DNA from 2 places in the Leisingera sp. ABM4_103 genome. Region 1 is predicted to be linked to the other one. Evidence: riboswitches for the same ligand, from Rfam matches in the RefSeq annotation. Region 1 holds a riboswitch; the other holds the start of a gene.

Region 1 (11,341 bases):
GTGCCGCCAGGGCTGGAAGCGGTCAGCGACTATATCGGCACCGCGCCCGATCCGAACTACGGCAGCCAGCTGCAGGATTTCTCCGCCCCCGGCATCGCCCCGGAATACAAGCTGCAGGTCGAATACGAGGAATTTGAGATCGCCCTTAACGGCGGCGAAACCGCCACCCTGCGCCGCCCCGGCTACACCGCCGCAAACCTCGGCTACGGCCCGCTGGCCGATGGTGCCATGCTCAGCCCGCGGGTTGCCCCGCCAATGATCGGGCTCGGCCTTTTGGAAGCGATCCCCGCCGCTGACATCCTCGCCCATGCCGATGAGGACGACGCCGACGGCGATGGCATCTCCGGCCGCGCCAATCTGGTCTGGTCGCAGGAGTTCAACCGGATCCTGCTGGGCCGCTTCGGTCTCAAGGCCGGCGCCCCGACGGTCCACCACCAGTCTGCCGCCGCATTCTCGGGCGATATCGGCATTTCCACCCCCCTGTTCCCGGCCCATGCCGGCGAATGCACGGATCTGCAAACCGCATGCCACAGCGCGCCGCATGGCGGAGATGATTCCCGTGAAACCGAGATCGACCAGCCCAACATGGATCTGGTCACCTTCTACAGCCGCAACCTGGGCGTGCCCGCCCGCCGCAATGCGGATAATCCGAAGGTGCTGCGCGGCAAGCAGGTGTTCTACGACAGCGGCTGCGCCTCCTGCCACGTGCCGAAATTCGTAACCCACCGGCTGCAGGACCGCCCGGAACAGAGCTTCCAGCTGATCTGGCCCTACTCCGACTTGTTGCTGCACGACATGGGCGAGGGCCTGGCCGACAACCGGCCCGAGGGCCGCGCGACGGGCCGCGAATGGCGCACCGCGCCGCTCTGGGGCATTGGCCTGACCCAGCAGGTTTCGCCGCGCGCCACCTTCCTGCACGACGGCCGCGCCCGCACCCTGCTGGAGGCCATCCTGTGGCACGGCGGCGAGGCGGAAGCCGCCAAAACCCGCGTCGTGGAGCTGCCGCCCCAGGACCGCGCCGCCCTGATTGCCTTCCTGGAGAGCCTCTGATGCGCGCCCTTGCCCTGACACTCGCCCTGGCCGCCGCCCCCGCCGCGGCGTCCGAGCTGTCCAGCAGCATCACCGATCAGCTGATCCTCCCCGCGTTTGAGGAGCTGGCAACAGATGCAGCCATGCTGGCCGATGCGGCCCAAGCTGATTGCGCCCCGCAGTCCCCGGCGCTGCGGGCGGCCTATAGCGACGCCTTCGATGCCTGGATTGCCGCCAGCCACTACCGCTTCGGCCCGACTGAAACGGACAGCCGCGCCTTCGCACTGGCCTTCTGGCCCGACAGCCGCGGCAAAATCCCCAAGGCACTCGGCAATCTGATCCGCAGCGAAGACGCAGGCATAAAGGAACCCGCCGGTTTCGCCAGCTACTCCATCGCCGCCCGCGGCTTCTACGCGCTGGAATACCTGCTCTATGACCCGCAGCTGTCCACCGCCGGCAGCGCAGAATACCGCTGCGCCCTGACCCGCGCGATCAGCACGGACATCGCGGCCACCACGCAGGCCATCAGCGCCGACTGGAACCAAGGCTATGCCGCCGAGCTGCGCGCGCCGGGAACCCGCTACCAGACCGAAGACGAGATCACCCAGGAACTGCTCAAGGCTCTCAATACCGGCCTGCAAGTGCTGGACGACATGCGCCTGGGCCGCCCGCTGGGCACGTTTGACAAGCCCCGCCCCAACCGCGCCGAGGCCCGCCGTTCCGGGCGCAGCCTGCGTCACGTGCTGCTGTCGCTGAACGCGCTGGAGCCGCTGGCATTGGCACTGGCGGAGGGTCACGGCGGTTTGCAGGCAGAAATCACCGGACACTTCTCTACAGCCCGCAAAAAGGCAGAGGCGCTGGACGACCCGGTCTTTGCCGGTGCCGCAGACCCCGCCAGCCGTATCCGCATCGAGGCACTGCAACAGGAGATCAAGGACCTGCGCACGCTGATGAGCGAAGAGCTTGGCCCCGCCCTTGGCGTCGCGGCCGGCTTCAATGCGCTGGACGGCGACTAAGGAAAAGGGAAAACGGCATGACCTCCCGCCGCGGATTTCTGGCCGGGCTGCTGGCCGCAGGCCTCGCCCCCCGGGCCACCTGGGCTAGCGCAGGCAGCCCCGCCTTCCTGTCGGCCGGCAGGGACGCCAGCGGCGCCTTCCTGCTGGCGGGCCTCACCCGCGACGGTGAAATCCTGTTCCGCCATCCCCTGCCCGGCCGCGGTCATGCTGCCGCCGCACACCCGGTCCGGCCTGAGGCCGTCGCCTTTGCCCGCCGCCCGGGCCGCTTCGCCGACGTGATCGATTGCCGCTCAGGCGCCGCCATCGCCCGGCTGCAGCCGCCCGCAAGCCATCACTTCTATGGCCACGGCGCGTTCTCCCCGGACGGCAGCCGCCTGTTCACCACCGAAAACGATTATGAGAACGCCCGCGGCGTGATTGGCGTCTGGGACACTACCAGCGGCTACCGCCGCATCGCCGCCTTCCCCTCCGGCGGCATCGGGCCGCACGATATGCTGCTGCGCCGGGACGCGCCGGGGCTGGCTGTGGCCAACGGCGGGATTGAGACCCACCCCGACAGCGGCCGCGCCAAGCTGAACCTGCCGGACATGCGTCCGAACCTCAGCTACCTGAGCCTGGACGGCGCCCTGCAGGACCGGATGGAACTGCCGCAGGAGCTGCATCTGAACTCGATCCGCCACCTCGCCATGCGGGCGGACGGCACGGTGGGGTTTGCCATGCAGTGGCAGGGGGACGCGGGGGAGCTGGTTCCAATCGTTGGCCTCCACACGCCAGGAAGCCCCCCAAGGCTGATGGCAGACGGCGACCCGCGGGTTCTGAACCTCAACGGCTACGGCGGATCCATCGCGTTTTCGCCGGACGGTGCCTTGGTCGGCGTCACCTCCCCGCGCGGCGGCGTGCTGCAGCTGATGGACACCGCCAGCGGGGACCTCGTTCAGGAACACAGGATGGCGGATGTCTGCGGCCTCGCCCCGGCGCCCGGCGGCTTTGCTGCCAGCACCGGCACCGGCCAGTTATTTGCGGTCGCAGCCTCCGGCAAACAGCCGATGCACCGTGCCGGCCTTGCTTGGGACAACCACCTGATCCCGCTCGCCTGAACCTGTCCCTTCCCGGCTGCGAAGGCGCGTCCGCAACGGCGCGCCCTTTTCGTGTTGGCGCTCAGCGAAATCAAAACGAAAACACATCGTGACTCTCCGCGCGCAATACGCTAGAGAATCGCAACGAAAGGAAAGCAAATGGATGCCTCCGGCCGTCAGAACGAAATCATCGCCCTGCTGAACCAGCAGGACCGGGTCGAGGTCGAGGACCTCTCCCAGCGCTTTGGCGTCTCGTTGCAGACGGTGCGGGCAGACCTGCGCGACCTTTCGGCCCGGGGCGCGCTGTCGCGCGTGCATGGCGGTGCGGTGCGGCTCAGCTCCGCTGCAAGCCAGGATTACGCCGACCGGCGCAAGCTGAACGCAAGCGGCAAGCAATTGATGGCTGCCGCCGCGGCCGAACTGATCCCCGACAATTGCTCTCTCACCCTCAACATCGGCACCTCCACCGAACAGGTGGCCCGCGCTCTGTCGGGCCATCGCGGGCTGACGGTGATATCCAACAATATCAACATTATCAGCATGATGATGGGCGGACAGGCCAAGGAGCTGATCCTGGCCGGCGGCACCGTCCGGCAAAGCGACGGCGCCATCGTCGGCGAGGACGCGGTCGAATTCATCTCCCGCTACAAGGTGGATTTTGCCGTCATCGGCGCCTCGGCGCTGGATGCCGACGGTGCGGTGATGGACCACGACGCCCGCGAAGTCTCTGTCGCCCGCGCCATCCTCAAGAACGCACGGCAAAAGGTGCTGGTCTGCGACGGCAGCAAGTTCGACCGCTCCGCCCCGGTGCGGATCTGCGACGTGGCCGATCTGGATGTGGTGATCACCGACCGGCCCGTGCCCGTAGAATTTGCCGAGGCCGCCCGCGCCGCCGGAACCCGCATCCTGACCGCAGGACAAAACGAAAGCAGCGAAAATGACTGACACCCCTGTAACGGACCTTTTCATCATCGGCGGCGGCATCAATGGCTGCGGCATCGCCCGCGATGCGGCAGGCCGCGGCCTGTCGGTGACGCTGGCAGAGATGAACGATCTTGCCTCCGCCACCTCCTCCGCCTCGACCAAATTGTTCCACGGCGGCCTGCGTTATCTGGAATACTTTGAGTTCCGGCTGGTCCGCGAGGCGCTGATCGAACGCGAGGTGCTGCTGAAAGCCATGCCGCACATTTCCTGGCCGATGCGCTTTGTGCTGCCCTTTCACAAGGACATGCGGTTTGACAGCGAGACACCCACATCCAAGCTGCTGACCACCTTCATGCCGTGGATGAAGGGCCGCCGCCCGGCCTGGCTGATCCGGCTGGGCCTCTTCATGTACGACAGCCTTGGCAAACGCGGCATCCTGCCCGGCACCGCCAAGCTGGACCTGACAAGCGACCCGGCGGGCCGCCCCCTGAAAGGCAAATTCAAAACCGCGTTCGAGTACTCCGACTGCTGGATTGAGGACGCCCGCCTGGTGATGCTGAACGCGCGCGACGCCATGGCCCGCGGCGCCAGCATCCTGACCCGGACCGAAGTGCTGTCCGCGGACCGCAAGGCCGATCACTGGCTGATCCGCACCAAGGACCACGCCACCGGCGCGGAGCAGGAGCACCGCGCCAGGATGCTGGTCAACGCAGGCGGCCCTTGGGTCGCTGACGTGCTGCACCAGAAGCTGGGCCAGAACAGCCGCGAGAACATCCGCCTGGTGCGCGGCAGCCATATCGTGGTGCCGAAACTGTTCGACCACGGCCGCTGCTATTTCTTCCAGGGCACCGACGGGCGGATCATCTTTGCCATTCCTTACGAGCAGGATTTCACCCTGATCGGCACCACCGACGCCGACCACCCGGACCCGGACACCGCACCGGTCTGCACCGAAGCCGAGCAGGATTATCTGGCGGCCTTTGCCTCCGAATACTTCGAGAAGCCGGTGACGCGCGACGATATCGTCTGGACCTACTCCGGCGTGCGCCCGCTTTATGACGACGGCGCCAGCTCAGCCACCGCGGCCACCCGCGAATACGTGCTGACGCTGGACCAGGCGCAGGCGCCGCTGCTCAACGTCTTCGGCGGCAAGATCACCACCTACCGCAAACTGGCCGAGGCGGCTCTGGCCAAGATCGGCGAGGTGTTCCCGCAGCTGCCCGCCGACTGGACCGCAGGCGTGGCCCTGCCCGGCGGCGATTTCCCGGTGGCGGATGTGGCAAAGCTGACATCCAAACTGGCCGCGGACTATCCGTTCCTGACACCCTACTGGGCGGGCCGGATGATCCGCGCCTATGGCACCGAGGCCTGGGAGGTGCTGGGCGACGCCAAAACTGCCGGTGATCTGGGCCAGGACTTTGGCGCCACCATCACCGCGCGGGAGCTCGACTGGGCGATTGCCCGCGAATGGGTGCGCGCGGGCGACGATTACCTGTGGCGGCGCACCAAGCTGGGCCTGCGGCTGGATGAAACCCAGCGCGCGGCGGTGGATACCTACATCCAAGGCAAGGCTGCACAGCTCGCCGCATAAAAGTGTTTTGCCCGGCGGCACCGCCGGGCTGCGCCTGCCTGCCCCCCGGCAGGCGCATTCGCGCCTACCCAGGCAGGCTACGCCCTCAGCTTAAAACTCGACGCCCTTTTGCGCCTTCACCCCGGCGCGGAACGGGTGCTTGATCTGGCCCATCTCGGTCACCAGATCGGCGATCTCGATCAGCTCTTCCTTGGCGTTGCGCCCCGTCAGCACCACATGCGTCATCGGCGGCTTGTGCTCCACCAGGAACTCCAGCACCTCCTCCAGGTCCAGATACTCATAGCGCAGCGCGATGTTGATCTCGTCGAGCAGCACCATGGTGTTGCGCTCATCCAGGATCATCTCCTTGGCCTTCTCCCAGCCCTTCTGCGCGGCGGCGATGTCGCGCGCCTTGTCCTGGGTCTCCCAGGTGAACCCCTCGCCCATCGCATAGAACTGGCACAGGTCGCTGAAGTTCTCCTCGATCAGCGTCCGCTCGCCGGTCTGCCAGGCGCCCTTGATGAACTGCACCACGGCGCAGGGCATCTTATGGGCGATGCAGCGCATGATCATGCCGAACCCCGACGAGGATTTTCCCTTGCCCGGCCCGGTGTGAACGATGATCAGGCCCTTCTCGCCGTCCTTGGTCTTCATCATCCGGTCGCGCGCGGCCTTCTTCTTGGCCATTTTCGACGCGTGACGGGCGGCTTCTTCCTCTGAGATGCCGGTTTCAGACTTTTCGCTCATGGGGGCTCTCCAGCTGTTTGACCCCATGTCTTGACAAAGAAGGGCGCGATAGCGCAAGGGGGTTTCGCTGGTTCCTGCGAAAGCAGGCGAAGAGGGAATGTGAAGGCCGCCAAATTTCTTTGGATTGCCGAAGCACAGCCGCCCCCGCGACCGTGACCGGATGAGGCCGCCATGCCACTGGGAGAGACCCCCGGGAAGGCAGGATGGCCGGCAAGGCAAAACGCCTTGGCATCCGCAAGCCGGGAGACCTGCCAGCGAGAGAGATAACAACGGGCGGGCGGGGTGTTCCGCGACCGGTTGAGGGGCTGGCACGCTGCAGCCCCCTTTCGGCCTTCCCGCACGCCTGCCGCGACAGGAGACGCGCCGATGGCTGACGATATGGCAGGCAAGACTGCCAGCACCCCAAAACCGGTCACGCTGACCGTTTGCCTCACCTGCCGCCGCGAGGGCGCCGACCCCGAGGCCGCCCGCCCCGGCGCCATCCTGCACGCCGCATTGGAAGAGGCCGGAATGCCCGAAGGCGTCCGCCTGCGCGGTGTTGAATGCCTGTCCTCCTGCAAGCGCGGCTGCGCCGTTGCACTGGTCGGCGGCACAGAGCGCTGGACCTATGTCTACGGCGACCTCGACCCGGACCAGCACGTCCCCGAAATCCTGGAAGGCGCTGCAGCCTACGCCGCAACAGCCGACGGCGTCGTGCCCTGGCGCGAACGCCCGCAGACCTTCCGCAAGCAATCCGTTGCCCGCATCCCGCCGGCCAAGTTCTTCTCCGAGGAGTAATCATGAGCGACCTCAACAAGATCCCCGTCACCGTCATCACCGGCTTCCTGGGCGCGGGGAAAACCACCCTGATCCGCCACCTGATGCAGAACCCGCAGGGCAAGCGCCTGGCCGTGGTGGTGAACGAGTTCGGCACCGCCGGCGTGGACGGCGACATCCTGAAGTCCTGCGCCGATGAGAACTGCCCGGCGGAAAACATCATGGAGCTGGCCAATGGCTGCATCTGCTGCACCGTCGCGGATGACTTCATTCCCACCATCGAACAGCTGATGGACCTGCCGGAAAAGCCGGATCACATCGTGATCGAAACCTCCGGCCTGGCCCTGCCGAAACCGCTCCTGAAGGCTTTCGACTGGCCCGCGATCCGCTCCCGCATCACCGTTGACGGCGTGATTGCGCTGGCCGATGCCGAGGCGGTTGCCAAGGGCCAGTTCGCCCCCGACCTGGACGCGGTTCAGGCCCAGCGCGAGGCCGATGACAGCATCGACCACGAAACCCCGCTGTCCGAGGTGTTCGAGGACCAGATTTCCTGCGCCGACATCGTTCTCTTGTCCAAGGCTGACCTGGCCGGCGACGAGGGTGTCGAGAAGGCCCGCGCCGTGATCGAGGCCGAAGCGCCCCGCAAGCTGCCGATCCTGCCGATGAGCGAAGGCGTCATCGACCCGCGCATCATCCTGGGCCTGGGCGCCGCTGCCGAGGACGATCTGGAGGCCCGCCCCAGCCACCACGACGGCCACCACGACCACGAGCATGACGATTTTGAAAGCATCGTTGTCGAAATGGGCGAAGTCTCCGACCCGGAAGCGCTGCAGAATGCCATCGTGAAACTCGCCCGCGAGCGCAACATCCTGCGCGTCAAAGGCTATGTCGCGGTGGAGGGGAAACCGATGCGGATGCTGGTTCAGGCCGTGGGCGAGCGCCTGCGTGCGCAGTACGACCAACCCTGGGGCGCGCAGCCGCGCAAGACCGCCCTGGTGGTCATTGCCGAGCACGACGACATCGACGAACAGGCCATCCGCGCCGAGCTGGGAGCGTAAGCAATGCCGGTCTGGCGCTTCATTTCAAATGACATTGCCCGGCCGCAGGCCGGGCTGCGCCCGACCCTCCCGTCAAACCAAAGGTTTGCCTCCGGCAAAATGGGAGGGCGCATTCGCACCCTCCCAGGCTCGGGCGCAGCCCTCAGAGCGCCCATTGCTTACCAGAATACAAAGGCCTGACCCATGCACGTCGTCTTCCGCGAAAGCCACGGCCTTGACGAGACCGATACCCCGCAGGACCTCGGGCAGACGCCTGCGGACCTTGTGGTGCTGTCCTTCTCCGACAGCGACCTCGGCGCCTTTGCGGCAGGCTGGCACCGGGCGGACGGCAAACTGCCCAGCTTGCGCCTCGCCAACCTGGTGGCGCTCAAGCACCCGCTGTCGGTCGACGTCTACGCGGAACAGACGCTGGAGGGCGCCAAAGGTGTCCTCGTCCGCCTTATCGGCGGCGAAAGCTACTGGTCCTATGGCCTTGCCACCCTGCAGGACCTCGCCCGCCGCAAGGGCATTGCGCTGGCAATCCTGCCTGCCGACGGGCGCGAGGATGCGCGGCTCGACGAGCTGTCCACCCTGCCCGTCTCCACCCTGCGCCGCCTGCAATCCCTGTGCGACGCCGGCGGTGCGGTCGCGGCTCAGGCCGCGCTGGCCCAGCTGTCGCTGGCGGCAGGCCTTTACGCCGGGCCGGTGATCGGCCTCAAAACCACCCCCGAGCATGGCTTCTATGACCCGGCCAAGGGCGTGCTGGCCGACCTGCCGCCGCAGGACAAACCGCTGGTGCTGGTGAGCTTCTACCGCTCCTACCTCACCGCCGCCGACACCGCCCCGGTGGATGCGCTGATCGAAGAGCTGCGCGCGCGCGGCTACGCCGCTTATGGCGCCTTTGCCGCCAGCCTCAAGGCCCCCACCGCCGCCGATTGGCTGCGCGAAAAGCTGCCCGGGCTGAACCCGGCTGCCGTCATCAACGCCACCGCCTTTTCCGCTCAAGGCACCGACGGCAGCGCCTCACCGCTCAGCACGACCGGCTGCCCGGTATTCCAGGTCGCCCTCTCCACCGCCCGCAAGAAAGACTGGGCCGAGGCCGACCGCGGCCTGTCGCCCGCCGACCTCGCCATGCATGTGGTGCTGCCGGAGGTGGACGGCCGCATCTTCGCAGGCGTCGTCAGCTTCAAATCGCCGGGCAAGAAAGACCCGGACCTGCAGTACTCCCGCTTCGCCCACCGCGCCGACGCAGACCGGATCAAGGCCGCCATCGACCGCGTGGAGGGCTGGCTGCGCCTCGCCAAGCTGCCGAACACTGACAAGCGCCTCGCCCTGATCCTCTCCACCTACCCCGGGAGAGACCACAACCTCGCCCATGCCGTCGGCCTCGACGCGCTGGCCTCCTGCGACGAGATCCTGCGTGAGCTGGCCGCCCAGGGCTACGCCGCCGAAACGCTGGAAAACACCGGCCTGCGGCTGATGGAAGAGACCCTGAGCGTCCCGCTCGCAGAGTACAAGACCGCCCTCGCCACCCTGCCGCAGGAGTTGCAAGAGCGGCTGACGGAGGCCTGGGGCAACCCGGAAGAAGACGCTGACTGCCGCGACGGCGCCTTTCATTTCAAGGCTTTGCGTGCTGGCAACGCCCTGGTCGCGCTGCAGCCCGAACGCGGCGAGGTGAAAACCCGCGTCGACGACTACCACGACCTCGACCGCACCCCGCGCCACGCCTATGTGGCCTTCTACCTGTGGCTGCGCACCCAGACCGACGCCCTCATCCACATTGGCGCCCACGGCACCCTGGAGTGGCTGCCGGGCAAGGCGGTTGCGCTCTCCGGCGCCTGCTGGCCCGAGGTGCTGACCGGCCCGCTGCCCGTCGCCTACCCGTTCATCGTGAATGACCCCGGCGAGGCCGCCCAGGCCAAGCGCCGCATCGGTGCTGTCACCATCGGCCACCTGCCGCCGCCTCTGGCGCAGACCACCCTGCCGGAGGGCATGTCCCGCCTTGAAAGCCTCTTGGACGAATATTCCACCGCCGACGGTCTGGACCCGGCCCGCCGCGACCGGCTGATCGGCGACATCCGGGCAGAGGCGCAGGGCACCGGCGTCGAGGCTGATCTGGGCCTCACTGCGGACACCTCGCCTGCCGAGGCGATCACCCGCATCGACGCCTTCGTCTGCGACATCAAGGAAAGCCAGTACGGCGAGGGCCTGCATATCTTCGGCACCGGCCAATGCGGGCCTGAGGAACGCGCCGGCCTCATCGCCGCGCTGGACGGGAAAATCGTCACCCCCGGCCCCTCCGGCTCGCCGTTCCGGGGCCGCGCCGATGTGATCCCCACCGGGCGCAACCTCTTTACCACCGACCCGCGGGCGGTGCCGTCGCGGGCGGCGCATGCGCAAGGGGTCAAGCTGGCGGAAGAGCTGCTGCGCCGCCACCTTCAGGACCACGGCGACTGGCCCAAGGGGCTGGTGATCGACCTCTGGGGCTCCGCCACCATGCGCACCGCGGGCGAAGAATTCGCGATGGCCCTGCACCTCGCAGGCCTCGCGCCCAAGTGGGACGAAGGCTCCGAGCGCGTCTCCGGGTTTGAGGTGCTGCCGCTCTCAATGCTGAACCGCCCCCGGATCGATGTCACCCTGCGCGTCTCCGGCCTGTTCCGCGATGTGTTCCCCGGCCTTGCCCAGATGTTTGAAACCGCCGCCGCCGCGCTGGCCGCACGCGAGGAAACCCAGGCCGACAACCCCTATCTCGCCGAGACCCCGCGCGTCTTCGGCCCCAAGCCGGGCCAATACGGCCTCTCGATGAATCCGCATCTGGACGACTACAGCGACGAGGCCCGCGCCGCGGCGGGCGAGGCCTGGCTCAACGCTTCCTCCCACGCCATCGACGCCAAGGGCACGATTACCGACGCCCGCGAGGCGCTGGAAACCCGGCTGCAGGGCGCCGACAGTTTTGTGCACCTGCAGGACCTGCCGGAAACCGACTTGCTGGTCGCCTCCGACTACGCCGCGCATGAGGCGGGATTTGCCGCTGCCATGGCGCGCATCGGCCAGGCGGCACCGGCGCTCTACCACATGGACGCCACCCGCCCCGACAAGCCGCAGGCGCGCAGCTTGGGCGAGGAAATCGCCCGCGTCACCCGCGCCCGTGCCGCCAACCCGGACTGGGCCACCTCGATGATGAAC
Region 2 (11,341 bases), 2.2 Mb from region 1:
CGCGTTCCAGATCAGCCGCGGATCAAAACTCTGGGCCGCCAGCATGGTGAAGGCAACCGACAATGCAAAACTGACCGCGGCAATCCCCGGGGTGACGGCAGCGGCGAAATCCAGCTGAACCAGGGCGGTCAGGATCGCCACGACAAAAACATCAATCATCGACCAGCGCCCGATAAATTCGACAACCTCATAAAGCACCAGCCGGCCGTGGCTGCCAAGGGTTGCGGGCCTGCGGACCGAGACCGCCAGGTAGCCGATGGCCAGAAACTTGGCGACCGGGATCACGATGCTGGCAAAGAACACGATGAAGGCGACCCCGTAGGAACCATGGCTGAACAATTCCGCGATGCCGCCGATCAGAGTATTCTCCGAAGCGCGGCCAAAGGTGGTGGTGCGCAGCATCGGATAGATATTGGCGGGGACATAGGCAATCAGCCCCGCGGCCAGCCAGGCCCAGACCCGCTGCAGGCTGGCTGCGGAGGGTGGCGTCAGCTCGCTGCGGCAGCTGTAGCAGATCTGCGCGCCGCCCGGATTGACGGCCCCGCAGGTGCGGCAGCCGGTCAGCCCGGCCTCGGCTGCGGTCAGGAACCGCGGCGGGTCTTCAGGGTTTTCCATACGGTCAGCCTGCAAATTGTACTGTCAGTCAGGATGGTCACCACCAGGAGCGCTGCAAAGGCCCAGAAGGCGGGGCCCAGCCCGACCCGGGCGAGTCCGGACACTTTGACCAGGGCGACCGCCACGCCGATAATGAAGATCTCGGCCATTGCCCAGGGCTTCAGCCATTCCGCCCAGCGGTAGACCGCGGCGGCATGCGGGGCAGGGTGCCAGCCCAAGGCCATCGGCGCCAGGGTGTAGACCAGGGCGCCATAGCGGGCGGCAGGCAGCAGCACGATCAGCAGGCCGGTGGCCAGCGACAAGGGCGCCATCGGCCCGCGGGAAAAGGCCAGCACCGCATCCAGCACCGACGCCCGGTGCGACAGTCCCTGAGCCTGCAATTCCAGAAACGGGAAACCGGCCGCGGCGGCCAGCAGGATCAGCGCGGTCAGCGACAGCATCGCGATCCGGGTCATCGCCCCGGACTTGGGTGCCGCCAGCACGGTGCCGCAGCGGGCGCATCTGGCGACCGCATGCTTGGCCACCTCCTGATCGCGGTGCAGCACGTCGCAGGCAGGGCAGGCAATCAGCTGTTCTGGGTCCATCTCATCCTTGTCCGGTCGCGCAGCCAGCCTCAGCACGAAGTTCCGCCTGCCGCGGCCTGAGCTGCAAGCGTCTCCTTGCTGACCCGCCTGTAATTGGCGAAGGCGTTGGCGCTCATAACCACAAAGAAACTGTCCATATCAATCAGAACATAGCCTTTTTCCATCAGCGCGCGCGAGAGTGCGGTGACATCGTCTTCATACAGCCGGCGCCGTCCGCAGATCTCCTGCAACAGTTTGCGCGGGATCCTGTAGCGCCCGGAGGTCTTGCCGCCGAATTCCTGGGTATAAAACCCTGCCAGGGCATTTGCGGCAGTATTAAAGACGGGCATTAAATTTTTCCGGAAGATTTTTGCCTATAGACAAGAAAATATCACGTATGTACTGGGGCGGCAACCGCAGGTCTCCGGCAGCGAGGAGCAGCAGCCTGCGCACGTGGCATTCGGCCGAGGGGGCAGGATTGCAGGCGGCTTACCTGCGTCCACTCTCGCCACGGGCAGTTGCGCAAGAGACAGGAAAGGATTTCAGATGGGACTTGCCAGGCAGGCGGGCAGTGTCAAACCTTTCACCCGCAAAGGTCTCAGGACTGGGGCCATTCAAATCAAGGGGGCAGTATGAAGGCAAGGCAGCATTTCACCATCGGCCACGCCAAGGTGGCGCCGGGTTCACGGCTGACGGTTGACCTGCCGGTCAGCGTTCTGTCCGACCACACGCCGGTCACAATGTCGGCGCATGTGGTGCATGGCCGCCAGGACGGGCCGACGGTGTTTGTCAGCGGCGGCGTGCACGGGGACGAGGTGATCGGCGTGGAGATCATCCGGCGGCTGCTGCGGGCGCCGAACCTGACGACGCTCAAGGGCACGCTGATTGCGGTGCCGATCGTCAACGCCTTCGGTTTCATCAACCACTCCCGCTATCTGCCCGACAGGCGCGACCTGAACCGGGTGTTTCCCGGCAGCGAGCATGGCTCGCTGGCTTCGCGTCTGGCGCATCTGTTCATGACAGAGGTGGTGACCCGTTCGGACCTCGGTATCGACCTGCATTCGGCAGCAATCCACCGGACCAACTATCCGCAAATCCGCATCTCGCCCGATAACTCCAGCACCCGCGAGCTTGCGGGCGTATTTGGCGCCCCGATCGTGATGCAGTCGCCGCTGCGCGACGGCTCGCTGCGCGGCGCGGCCAAGGAGATGGGCAAGGATGTGCTGCTGTATGAGGCGGGCGAGGGCCTGCGCTTTGACGAACTGTCGATCCGTGCCGGGCTGGCGGGTATCCTGCGGGTGCTGCGGCACATGGGGATGGTCCCGGCCAAGGGCATATCCAAGCCAAAGTCGCAGCCGCAGTTCTGCGTCTCCAGCAAATGGCTGCGGGCGCCGATGGGCGGGCTTCTGCGGGTGTACAAGGACGATGGCGAACTGGTCCGGGAAGGGGAGCTGATGGGCTCGGTGTCCGATCCGTTCGGTGAGCATGACGAGGACATCCTGGCGCCTTTCGACGGGCTGATCGTCGGGCGTGCGGTAATGCCCATCGTGAACGAGGGCGATGCCGTGTTCCACCTCGGCAGGGTCCGCTCCGTCGAGAAGGCGGAGGATTCGGTGGAGGACCTGAGCGCCCAGCTGGAGGACGACCCGATGTTCGACGAGGATGAAATTCTCTGAACGGCAACATGGGGGGCAGCACTTGCCAATGGGTCCAGCTGCTCAACACGCGGTTGCCGCAGCTTCCGGCGGGCGCGCCTTTTGCAGGGGATTTCCGCAGCGGCAGCAACTTTTTCTTGCCGCAACCAAAGTGATGCGCTACGCGCGCTTTACCGGTCCCGCAAGGGCTAAGAGGGAATCCGCGGTGCCTGCCGGGCACCAACCGGAACTGCCCCCGCAACTGTAGGCGGCGAGTGCTGAGCCATCGTGTCACTGGATCCCAGCGGTCCGGGAAGACGGCCCAGACGATGACCCGCCAGTCAGGAGACCTGCCGGTATGAAACCGAAGCACACCGGACGGGGTTGTCCGGGGAGGTTGCCGGCAGACCGCGCTGCTGCTTTCAGGCGGCGCAGAGGAAGGGCTCAGGCCCTCCGCCCTGCCGGTCAATGCCCTTTCACCCGTTCTCCGGTCATTGACACATGGAGATCGAAAATCATGTTTCTGCGTTCCGGCCTGATCGGCCTTTCCTTCACCGTCGCGGCCCAGGCCGCGGCAGCCAGCGAGAGCTTTCCGCTGACCATCGAGAACTGCGGCCAGACCGTCACCTTCGAAGCACCCGCGGCGTCTTCCGTCACGGTTGGCCAGGCGGCCACGGAAGTGCTCTATGCGCTTGGGTTGGGGGATAAGGTGCTGGGCACTTCGGTCTGGTTCAACGATGTTCTGCCTGAATACGCGGACGTGAACGCCAAGGTCGAACGGCTGGCCGACAACGACCCAAGCTTTGAAAGTGTGGTGGCAAAACGCCCGGGCCTGGTTGCAGCGCAGTACGAGTGGCACATCGGCCCCGAGGGCGTGGTCGCCAAGCGCGAGCAGTTCCATGACCTGGGCATCCCGACCTATGTGATGCCCGCCGATTGCGCAGGCAAGGACAACACCACCGGCGGCGACGGCACCCGCACCCGGATGTTCACCACCGACAGCCTGTATCAGGGGATCGAGGAGCTGGCAGCGATCTTCGGCGAGGCCGAAAAGGGCGCTGAGCTGGTCGCGGACTACAAGACGCGCGAGGCTGCGGCCGTTGCTAAGGCGCAAGAGGTTGCGCTGGAGGATGCCTCCGCCGTGTTCTGGTTCTCCTCGCCTGAGCTGGAGAGCGATCCGTTTGTGGCCGGCCAGAAAGGCGCGCCGGGCTACATGATGCAGCAGCTGGGCCTGCGCAATGTCATCGAGACGGACGAGGAATGGCCGACCGTCGGCTGGGAAACCATCGCCAAGGCCAACCCGACGGTGATTGTGATCGCCCGCATGGACCGCCGCCGCTTTGCCGCCGATGACTATGAGAAAAAACTGGAATTCCTGCGCAATGACCCGGTTGCCAGCCAGATGGACGCGGTCAAGAACAACCGTATCGTGGTGATGGACGCCCAGGCGATGGATGCCACCATCCGCGCCATCCCGGCGCTGGAAGACCTGGCCGCTGAGCTCAGCGCGATCGGCAACGGCGGATGAGCGTAGCCGCCGCACTTGCATGGCACGGCGTCCGGGGCGCTTGCCTGGCGCTGCCGGTGCTGGCTGCGGCGGTTCTGGCAGGCGCAATGATCGGGGAAACCGCGCTTGCGCCTGACCTTGTCCTGTCCGTTCTGGTCAACAATCTGGCCGGGGCGGGGCTGCCGGTTGACCCGGTGGACCAGGGCATCATCTGGAGCTACCGGCTGCCGCGGGCACTGGTGGCCGGGGCTTGCGGCGCGGCGCTGGCGGTGACGGGCGTGGTGCTGCAGGCGCTGCTGCGCAATGCGCTGGCGGACCCCTACATCCTTGGCATTTCCGCCGGCGCCTCGACCGGGGCGGTGGCGGTCACGATTGCAGGGCTGGGCGGCGGTGCGCTGTCGCTGTCCTTTGGCGCCTTCAACGGTGCGCTTCTGGCCTTTGGCTTTGTTGCCATTCTGGCGCGCGCCGCCGGGGCGGGCAGCAGCCGGGCGGCGGCGGCGCAGATCGTGCTGGCGGGCATTGCCGGCTCGCAGCTGTTCAACGCGCTGACCGCCTTCATCATCGCTAAATCCGCCAATGCGGATCAGGCCCGCGGCATCATGTTCTGGCTGATGGGAAACCTCAGCGGCGTGCGCTGGCCGGATGTGTGGCTGGCGGTGCCGCTGGCGCTGGCCGGCTGGATGATTTGCCGGTTTCACGCAAGGGCGCTGGATGCCTTCACCTTTGGCACCGATTCCGCCGCGGCGCTGGGCATCCCGGTGCGGCGGGTGCAGGTGGTGCTGATCTTTGCCACCGCGCTGATGACCGCGGTGATGGTGTCGATTGTCGGTTCCATCGGCTTTGTCGGCCTGGTGATCCCCCATGCGGCGCGGTTCCTGGTTGGCCCAGGGCATCGCAGGCTGATGCCGGCCGCTGCGCTGACGGGGGCGGTGTTCCTGATCGGCGCCGACATCGTGTCCCGTGTCATCATCCCCGGTCAGGTGCTGCCCATCGGCGTGGTCACAGCGCTGATCGGAGCGCCGGCCTTTGCCATCATCCTGGTGCGCGGGCAGAGGACGGCGCGATGAGGATCGAAGCCCGCAGCCTGTCCTTCTCCGTGCGCGGCAAGGCGCTGCTGTCGGACGTGTCTCTGGCGGTGCAGCCGGGTGAGACGCTGGCGCTGGTCGGTCCGAACGGCTCCGGCAAATCGACGCTGATGCGGTTGCTGGCGGGACTGGCCCGGCCCTCGCAAGGCGAAGTGCTGCTGGCGGAGCAGCCGCTGGCGCGGCTGTCGCGCCGCGAGATTGCCCAGCGGATCGCCATAGTCGAGCAGCAAGCCGACACCGCCGAACGCATTACGGCGCGTTCAGTGGTGGAGCTGGGCCGCACCCCCTGGCTGTCGGCGCTGCGGCCTTGGAGCGGGGAAGACACCCGGCAAGTGGACAAGGCGTTGAAGACGGTGGAAATGGAGGGGTTCGCCAAGCGGGAATGGGCGACGCTCTCCGGCGGAGAGCGGCAGCGGCTGCATATCGCGCGGGCGCTGGCCCAGCAGCCGGGATTGCTGCTGCTGGATGAGCCGACCAACCATCTGGACATCCACCACCAGCTGTCGATCCTGCACTGCATTCGCAATCTGCAGGTGACCGCCGTGGTGGCGCTGCATGATCTGAATCAGGCGCTGACCTGCGACCGGGTTGCGGTGCTGTCGGGCGGGCGCTTGGTGGCATCGGGAACACCGCAGCAGGCGCTGACACCGGAAACGGTATCTGACGTTTTCGGGATCACGGCCCGGCAAATCCGCGATGCGGAGGGCAGTGCGCCGCACCTGTCCTTTCACCTGGCCTGAGGCGGGCGGCGAAACGCTCCCGCCGTTGCCGGTCTTCCTGACGGAAAGCCGCAGCGCCGGCGTCGCGCCGTCTCCGTTACCCCGGCAGATCCGCGGACAGGTCACAAGACTGGATAAAGGCGCTGCATTCCGCAGTCAGCCCCGCGAAGCGGGAGCGTTCGCGCTGATAGAGGTAGACCTCCCGTTTGTCGGGCAGGTCGGCAATGGGGCGGAACGCTGTTGTTTCCGGCATGAAACGCGCAACCGTTTGCGGCAGCACCGTCACCCATTTGCCCGTCCGGACCATGGTGATCAGCGAGTGGGTGTTGTGGATCGTCACATCGGCCGTGCTGATGGCCTCGGCAAAGCGTTCGTTGCGGATCAGTTCGCACAGGGCATTGCGCACAAAGCCAGGGCCTGTGATATCAGCGATGGCGGGACGGGCGTCCTGTAGAATCAGCGGGTGGCTGGTGGAACAGACGAGGCCGAAACGGTCCTCGAACAGAGGCACGGCCTTGACCCCGTTCAGCGGGTGATAGCCGGACGCGATGCCGATGTCCGCCTTGCCTTCGGCCAATGCGTCCAGAACCTGCTGGGTGTCGGTATCGCGGAGCTCGATTTTCAAGCCCGGGTGGCGGGCGGTCATATGCTCCAGCACTGACGGAAAGACCAGCGCCGCCACGGAGGGCACCGAGACGATGCGGATCAGCCCGTGAATGGCCTCAGCCGCCATCTCAATGGCCTGTACCGTCTGGTCGAACCGGCGCACCTGTTTCTGGGCCAGCTCAAAGACTTGCTCCCCCAGCGGTGACAGCTGGTTCTTGCGCTCCCCTTCGAACAGCTTCTTGCCCAGATGATCTTCCATCTGCTTGAGCGTCATTGAAATGGCAGACTGGGTGCGGCCCATCCGGGTTGCCGCTTCTGACAGGTTTCCGGTCTGCGCCACTGTGCAGAAGGCACGCAGCATTTCTATCTTCAGGGCCATGGCTTCAGAAATTGTGAAGTTGTGTTCAGTTTATTGAGTTTGACTGATGCTGGCGGAGAAGTCCATCCTGCCGCAAACCTGAAATTCAGCATCTGGGGCTTCTCCGTGACCAAACTGAACCTGATTGCCGGCGAATGGCTGGCGGGCGAAAGCGAAATCGAAAACCGCAACCCTTCGGATCTGAGCGATCTGGTTGGCATGTTCGCCCAGGCCAGCGCCGATCAGCTGGAAGCGACCCTGGACCAGGCGCAGAAGGCGCAGCGCGAATGGGCGGCCTACGGGCTGGAGCGCAAGCAGGCGGTGCTGATGAACATCGGCAATGAGCTGATGGCCCGCGCCGAAGAGCTGGGTACGCTGCTGAGCCGTGAAGAGGGCAAGCCGCTGGCTGAGGGTAAGGGCGAAGTTTACCGCGCCGGCCAGTTCTTCACTTATTACGCGGCCGAATGCCTGCGCCAGATCGGTGAGAACGCCGACTCCGTGCGCCCGGACATCGAAGTGGACGTGCGCCGCGAGGCCGTGGGCGTTGTCGCCATCATCTCGCCCTGGAACTTCCCGACCGCAACCGCTTCCTGGAAAATCGCGCCGGCGCTCTGCTACGGCAACGCGGTGGTGTGGAAACCCGCCAACATCACCCCGGCCTCGGCCGTGGCCCTGACCGAGATCATCGAACGTCAGGACATCCCCAAGGGCCTGTTCTCGCTGGTGATGGGCTCCGGCCGCTCGATCGGCCAGCGGCTGGTGGAAAGCCCCAAGGTGAACGCGATCTCCTTCACCGGTTCGGTGCCGGTGGGCAAGGGCATTGCCGCCGCCGCGATCCAGAACCTGACCAAGGTGCAGATGGAAATGGGCTCCAAGAACGCACTCGCCGTGATGGACGACGCCGACCTGGACCTGGCCGTCACCCTGGCGCTGGGCGGTGCCTTTGGCGGCACCGGCCAGAAATGCACCGCTTCCTCCCGGCTCGTGGTCCACGCGGCCGTGCATGATGCCTTCGTCGACAAGCTTGTCGCCGGGGCACAGGCCATGAAAGTGGGCCACGCGCTGGAAGAGGGCGTGCAGATGGGGCCGGTGGTCAGCGAGCAGCAGCTGAACGAGAACCTGGCCTATGTCGACCTCGGCAAATCCGAAGGGGCGGAACTGGCCTGCGGCGGCCAGCGCTTGGAGATGCCGCACGAGGGCTTTTACATGTCCCCCGGCGTGTTCCTGAACACCACCAACGACATGCGCATCAACCGCGAGGAGATGTTCGCGCCGCTGACCTCCGTCATCAAGGTCGGCAGCTTTGACGAGGCGCTGGCGGTGGTCAACGACACCAACTTTGGCCTGACCTCCGGTATCGTCACTCAATCGCTGGCCCGCGCCACCCACTTCCGCCGCAACGCGCGCACCGGTGTGGTCACCGTCAACCTGCCGACCGCAGGCACCGACTACCACGTGCCATTCGGCGGCCGCGGCGACAGCTCCTATGGCCCGCGCGAGCAGGGCAAGGCGGCGGCGGAGTTCTACACCACCGTCAAGACCGCCTACATCAGCGCCGGCAAGCCGGTCTGAGACTGAAATCGTGGCAGCGCCGGACACCGGCCTGCCAGTTTGCGGAAGCGCCCGCCCTCCTAGTTTCCCCTGTGGCGGGCGCTTTCTGCCCGCTGCCTGAAGGCCGGGCGTGTGACTTTGAAAACCGAGGTGCTTGAATGACCGGATACCGTATCGACTGCCTGCAATATGCCAACTGGTCGGAAAAGATCTTCCGCCAGCTGCGCGAGGGCAACGTGGACGCGATCCATGTCACCATTGCCTATCACGAGAACTTCCGCGAGACGGTTCTGAACTTCGAGAAGTGGAACCGCTGGTTCGAGCAATACCCGGACCTGATCATGAAGGGGCAGTGGGCCTCTGACATCGACAAGGCCCGCGAAACCGGGCGCACCGCGGTTTTCTTCGGCTTCCAGAACCCCTCGCCGATGGAGGACGACATCGGCCTGATCGAAATCCTGCACACTCTGGGCGCCCGCTTCATGCAGCTCACCTATAACAACCAGTCGCTGCTGGCGACCGGCTGTTACGAGGCCGAGGACATGGGCATCACCCGCATGGGCAAGCAGGTGATCAAGGAGATGAACCGGGTGGGCCTTGTCGTGGACATGAGCCATTCCGCCGACCGGTCCACCATCGAGGCGGCGGAGATTTCCACCCGCCCCATCGCCATCACCCATGCCAACCCGCATGAGTGGTCGCCGGCGCTGCGCAACAAGAAGGACGATGTGATCCGCGCGGTGACCGGCCACGGCGGCATGCTGGGCTTCTCGGTCTATCCGCACCACCTCAAGGATAAATCGGACTGCACCCTGCAAAGCTTCTGCGAGATGATTGCACGCACCGCAGAGAAATACGGGGTGGAGCATCTCGGCATCGGCACCGACCTCTGCCAGGACCAGCCGGACAGCGTTGTCGAGTGGATGCGCGTCGGCCGCTGGACCAAGGAAATCGACTACGGCGAAGGATCAGCCGCCGCTCCGGGCTTCCCGGAAATGCCTGGCTGGTTCAACGACAACCGCGACTTTGGAAACATCGAAGAGGGCCTTCGCGCGACGGGCATGAACGATGACGAGGTCAGCGGCATCATGGGCGGGAACTGGTACCGGTTCTTTGCCGAAAACTTTGGCCCAAAGGGATAGGTCATGGAACGAACCGCGCAGACAACGATATCACGACGGGATCCGGCACAGGTGATGCGCCTCAGCCGGCTCGGCTCCCTGCATCAGTGCCGCCTCAGCTTCATGCGGGTGCTGACACGCCGCATGGCCCGGGAAAACTGGAGTTTTGCGCGCCCCAAGTTCGATATCGACGGCAAGGGCATCGGCGTTGCGGTCTACACCGCCACCGGCCCTGCGCGGACCTATTCCCTGGTTGCCTTTGCCCACGATCTGCCGCCGGAGATGCGGTCGGACCGGGTGATTGCCACCGCTTGGGATGCGACCTTCACCCTGTTCGACGGGGTGCCAACGGAGGCCGACATCGAGCGGCTGTCCAAAAACGTGCCCTATCAGGAGGCAGGCCGGGTCAACGAGAAATCCCTGTCTGTCTCCCGCGCCAACCGTTCTGTGCGCCTGTGGGCGCATTTCGTCGATGCGCTGTCGCAGGGCCAGCAGCCGGACCCGGAACAGGTGGACGCCGTTGGTTACCTGATGCGCACGACTGCCGTTTACGGCTCCGGCAAGCTGGGGGCTGCCGACCGGGAGGCGATTGCAGACCGCCCCGAACTCAGCGCGCCGTTCCAGGCAGAGATGCTGTCGGTCTACCTGACCCGTGTTTTTGTCCGCGACCTGGTGGAGCACATGGCCCGTGCCAAAGGCGGCGACAACGCCGTGCCGCTGGCGCCCGAAATCGCGCTTCGGCTGGGGATCGGCAACTCCACCGGCCTTGGCATGGCGCCCTACATCGTCAATCACCCGGTGCTGTTCAACAACTGGATCATGGCGCGGGAGGAGGCGATTGCCCGGGTGCGCTCGGTCGAGACCGCCTCGGCTGAGGAGGCCGCCTGCTTCCGCCGGATGCTGCGGCGGAGCGAATTGTCGGCGGCGCGCTGGCGCTCCGAACACCCGGTGCAGATTGAAAAGCTGGCCAGCCTGCGCAAGGACCTAGACCTTTTGACGGCGTGGGTGGCGGCAGATGATCTGCTCAACGACCGCCCCTGGGACCGTCTGATCCGCTGGAGCGAGACCGCGCTGGGCCTGGAAGGGCAGGAACTGGCGGCCTCGCTGATCCTGGAGCCTTATGCGGAGCTGGTGGACGGGCTGTCCGACTGCATGGCTGACAGTAACAAGGAAGCCTTTGTGATCGACGGCGCGATGCCGGTTGCACAAGTGCGGGAGCTGATCGGGGACAGCTTTGGCTGGGCGCTGGAGCTGGACTGGAGTGCGCGCGAAAACTGCGCCCGGGCCTGGTACGTCTCGGAGGAGAAGCTGGAACCGCGCATGGGCGAGCGGTTCGACGAGCCCATCGCCAATTACGAGCAGCCGCTTGCGCCCGCCCGCGATGCTGCCTTGGCCTATGCGGCGCTGGCTGAGTGGGACGGGCAGGAGCCAGTTGCGGCCTTCCTGCTGCGCCACCCGGAACACCGTCACACGGTGCGCCGGGCACAGATGAGCCGTGTGGCACCCTATGGCGAGATCCGCAGCAACACCATCAGCGACCGGGTGCTGCCGGTCGACATGCTGCGGGCCAAGCTGTCGTTCT

The links. Region 1 has a riboswitch for cobalamin ahead of ACXAED_RS02930 (DUF1636 family protein). Riboswitches for the same ligand answer to the same signal wherever they lie in the genome.
Region 2: it holds a riboswitch for cobalamin, as region 1 does, so the genes downstream of both, ACXAED_RS13320 (ABC transporter substrate-binding protein) here and ACXAED_RS02930 (DUF1636 family protein) in region 1, are expected to answer to the same signal.

What each region holds. Positions count from the first base shown of each region.
Region 1 is NZ_JBSWTU010000005.1:245,175-256,515, forward strand. Features, by position in the region: gene ACXAED_RS02900 (di-heme oxidoreductase family protein) at 1-1,050, shown strand, start outside; gene ACXAED_RS02905 (imelysin family protein) at 1,050-2,045, shown strand; gene ACXAED_RS02910 (DUF1513 domain-containing protein) at 2,063-3,142, shown strand; gene ACXAED_RS02915 (DeoR/GlpR family DNA-binding transcription regulator) at 3,281-4,066, shown strand; gene glpD (glycerol-3-phosphate dehydrogenase) at 4,059-5,636, shown strand; gene cobO (cob(I)yrinic acid a,c-diamide adenosyltransferase) at 5,727-6,362, opposite strand; cobalamin riboswitch at 6,414-6,632, shown strand; gene ACXAED_RS02930 (DUF1636 family protein) at 6,729-7,139, shown strand; gene cobW (cobalamin biosynthesis protein CobW) at 7,142-8,176, shown strand; gene cobN (cobaltochelatase subunit CobN) at 8,360-11,341, shown strand, end outside.
Region 2 is NZ_JBSWTU010000005.1:2,396,745-2,408,085, forward strand. Features, by position in the region: gene ACXAED_RS13300 (paraquat-inducible protein A) at 1-615, opposite strand, end outside; gene ACXAED_RS13305 (paraquat-inducible protein A) at 582-1,199, opposite strand; gene ACXAED_RS13310 (hypothetical protein) at 1,229-1,528, opposite strand; gene ACXAED_RS13315 (succinylglutamate desuccinylase/aspartoacylase family protein) at 1,811-2,854, shown strand; cobalamin riboswitch at 2,991-3,184, shown strand; gene ACXAED_RS13320 (ABC transporter substrate-binding protein) at 3,330-4,340, shown strand; gene ACXAED_RS13325 (FecCD family ABC transporter permease) at 4,337-5,386, shown strand; partial or broken gene ACXAED_RS13330 (ABC transporter ATP-binding protein) at 5,383-5,893, shown strand; gene ACXAED_RS13335 (LysR family transcriptional regulator) at 6,221-7,108, opposite strand; gene ACXAED_RS13340 (aldehyde dehydrogenase family protein) at 7,214-8,659, shown strand; gene ACXAED_RS13345 (membrane dipeptidase) at 8,797-9,780, shown strand; gene ACXAED_RS13350 (hypothetical protein) at 9,784-11,341, shown strand, end outside.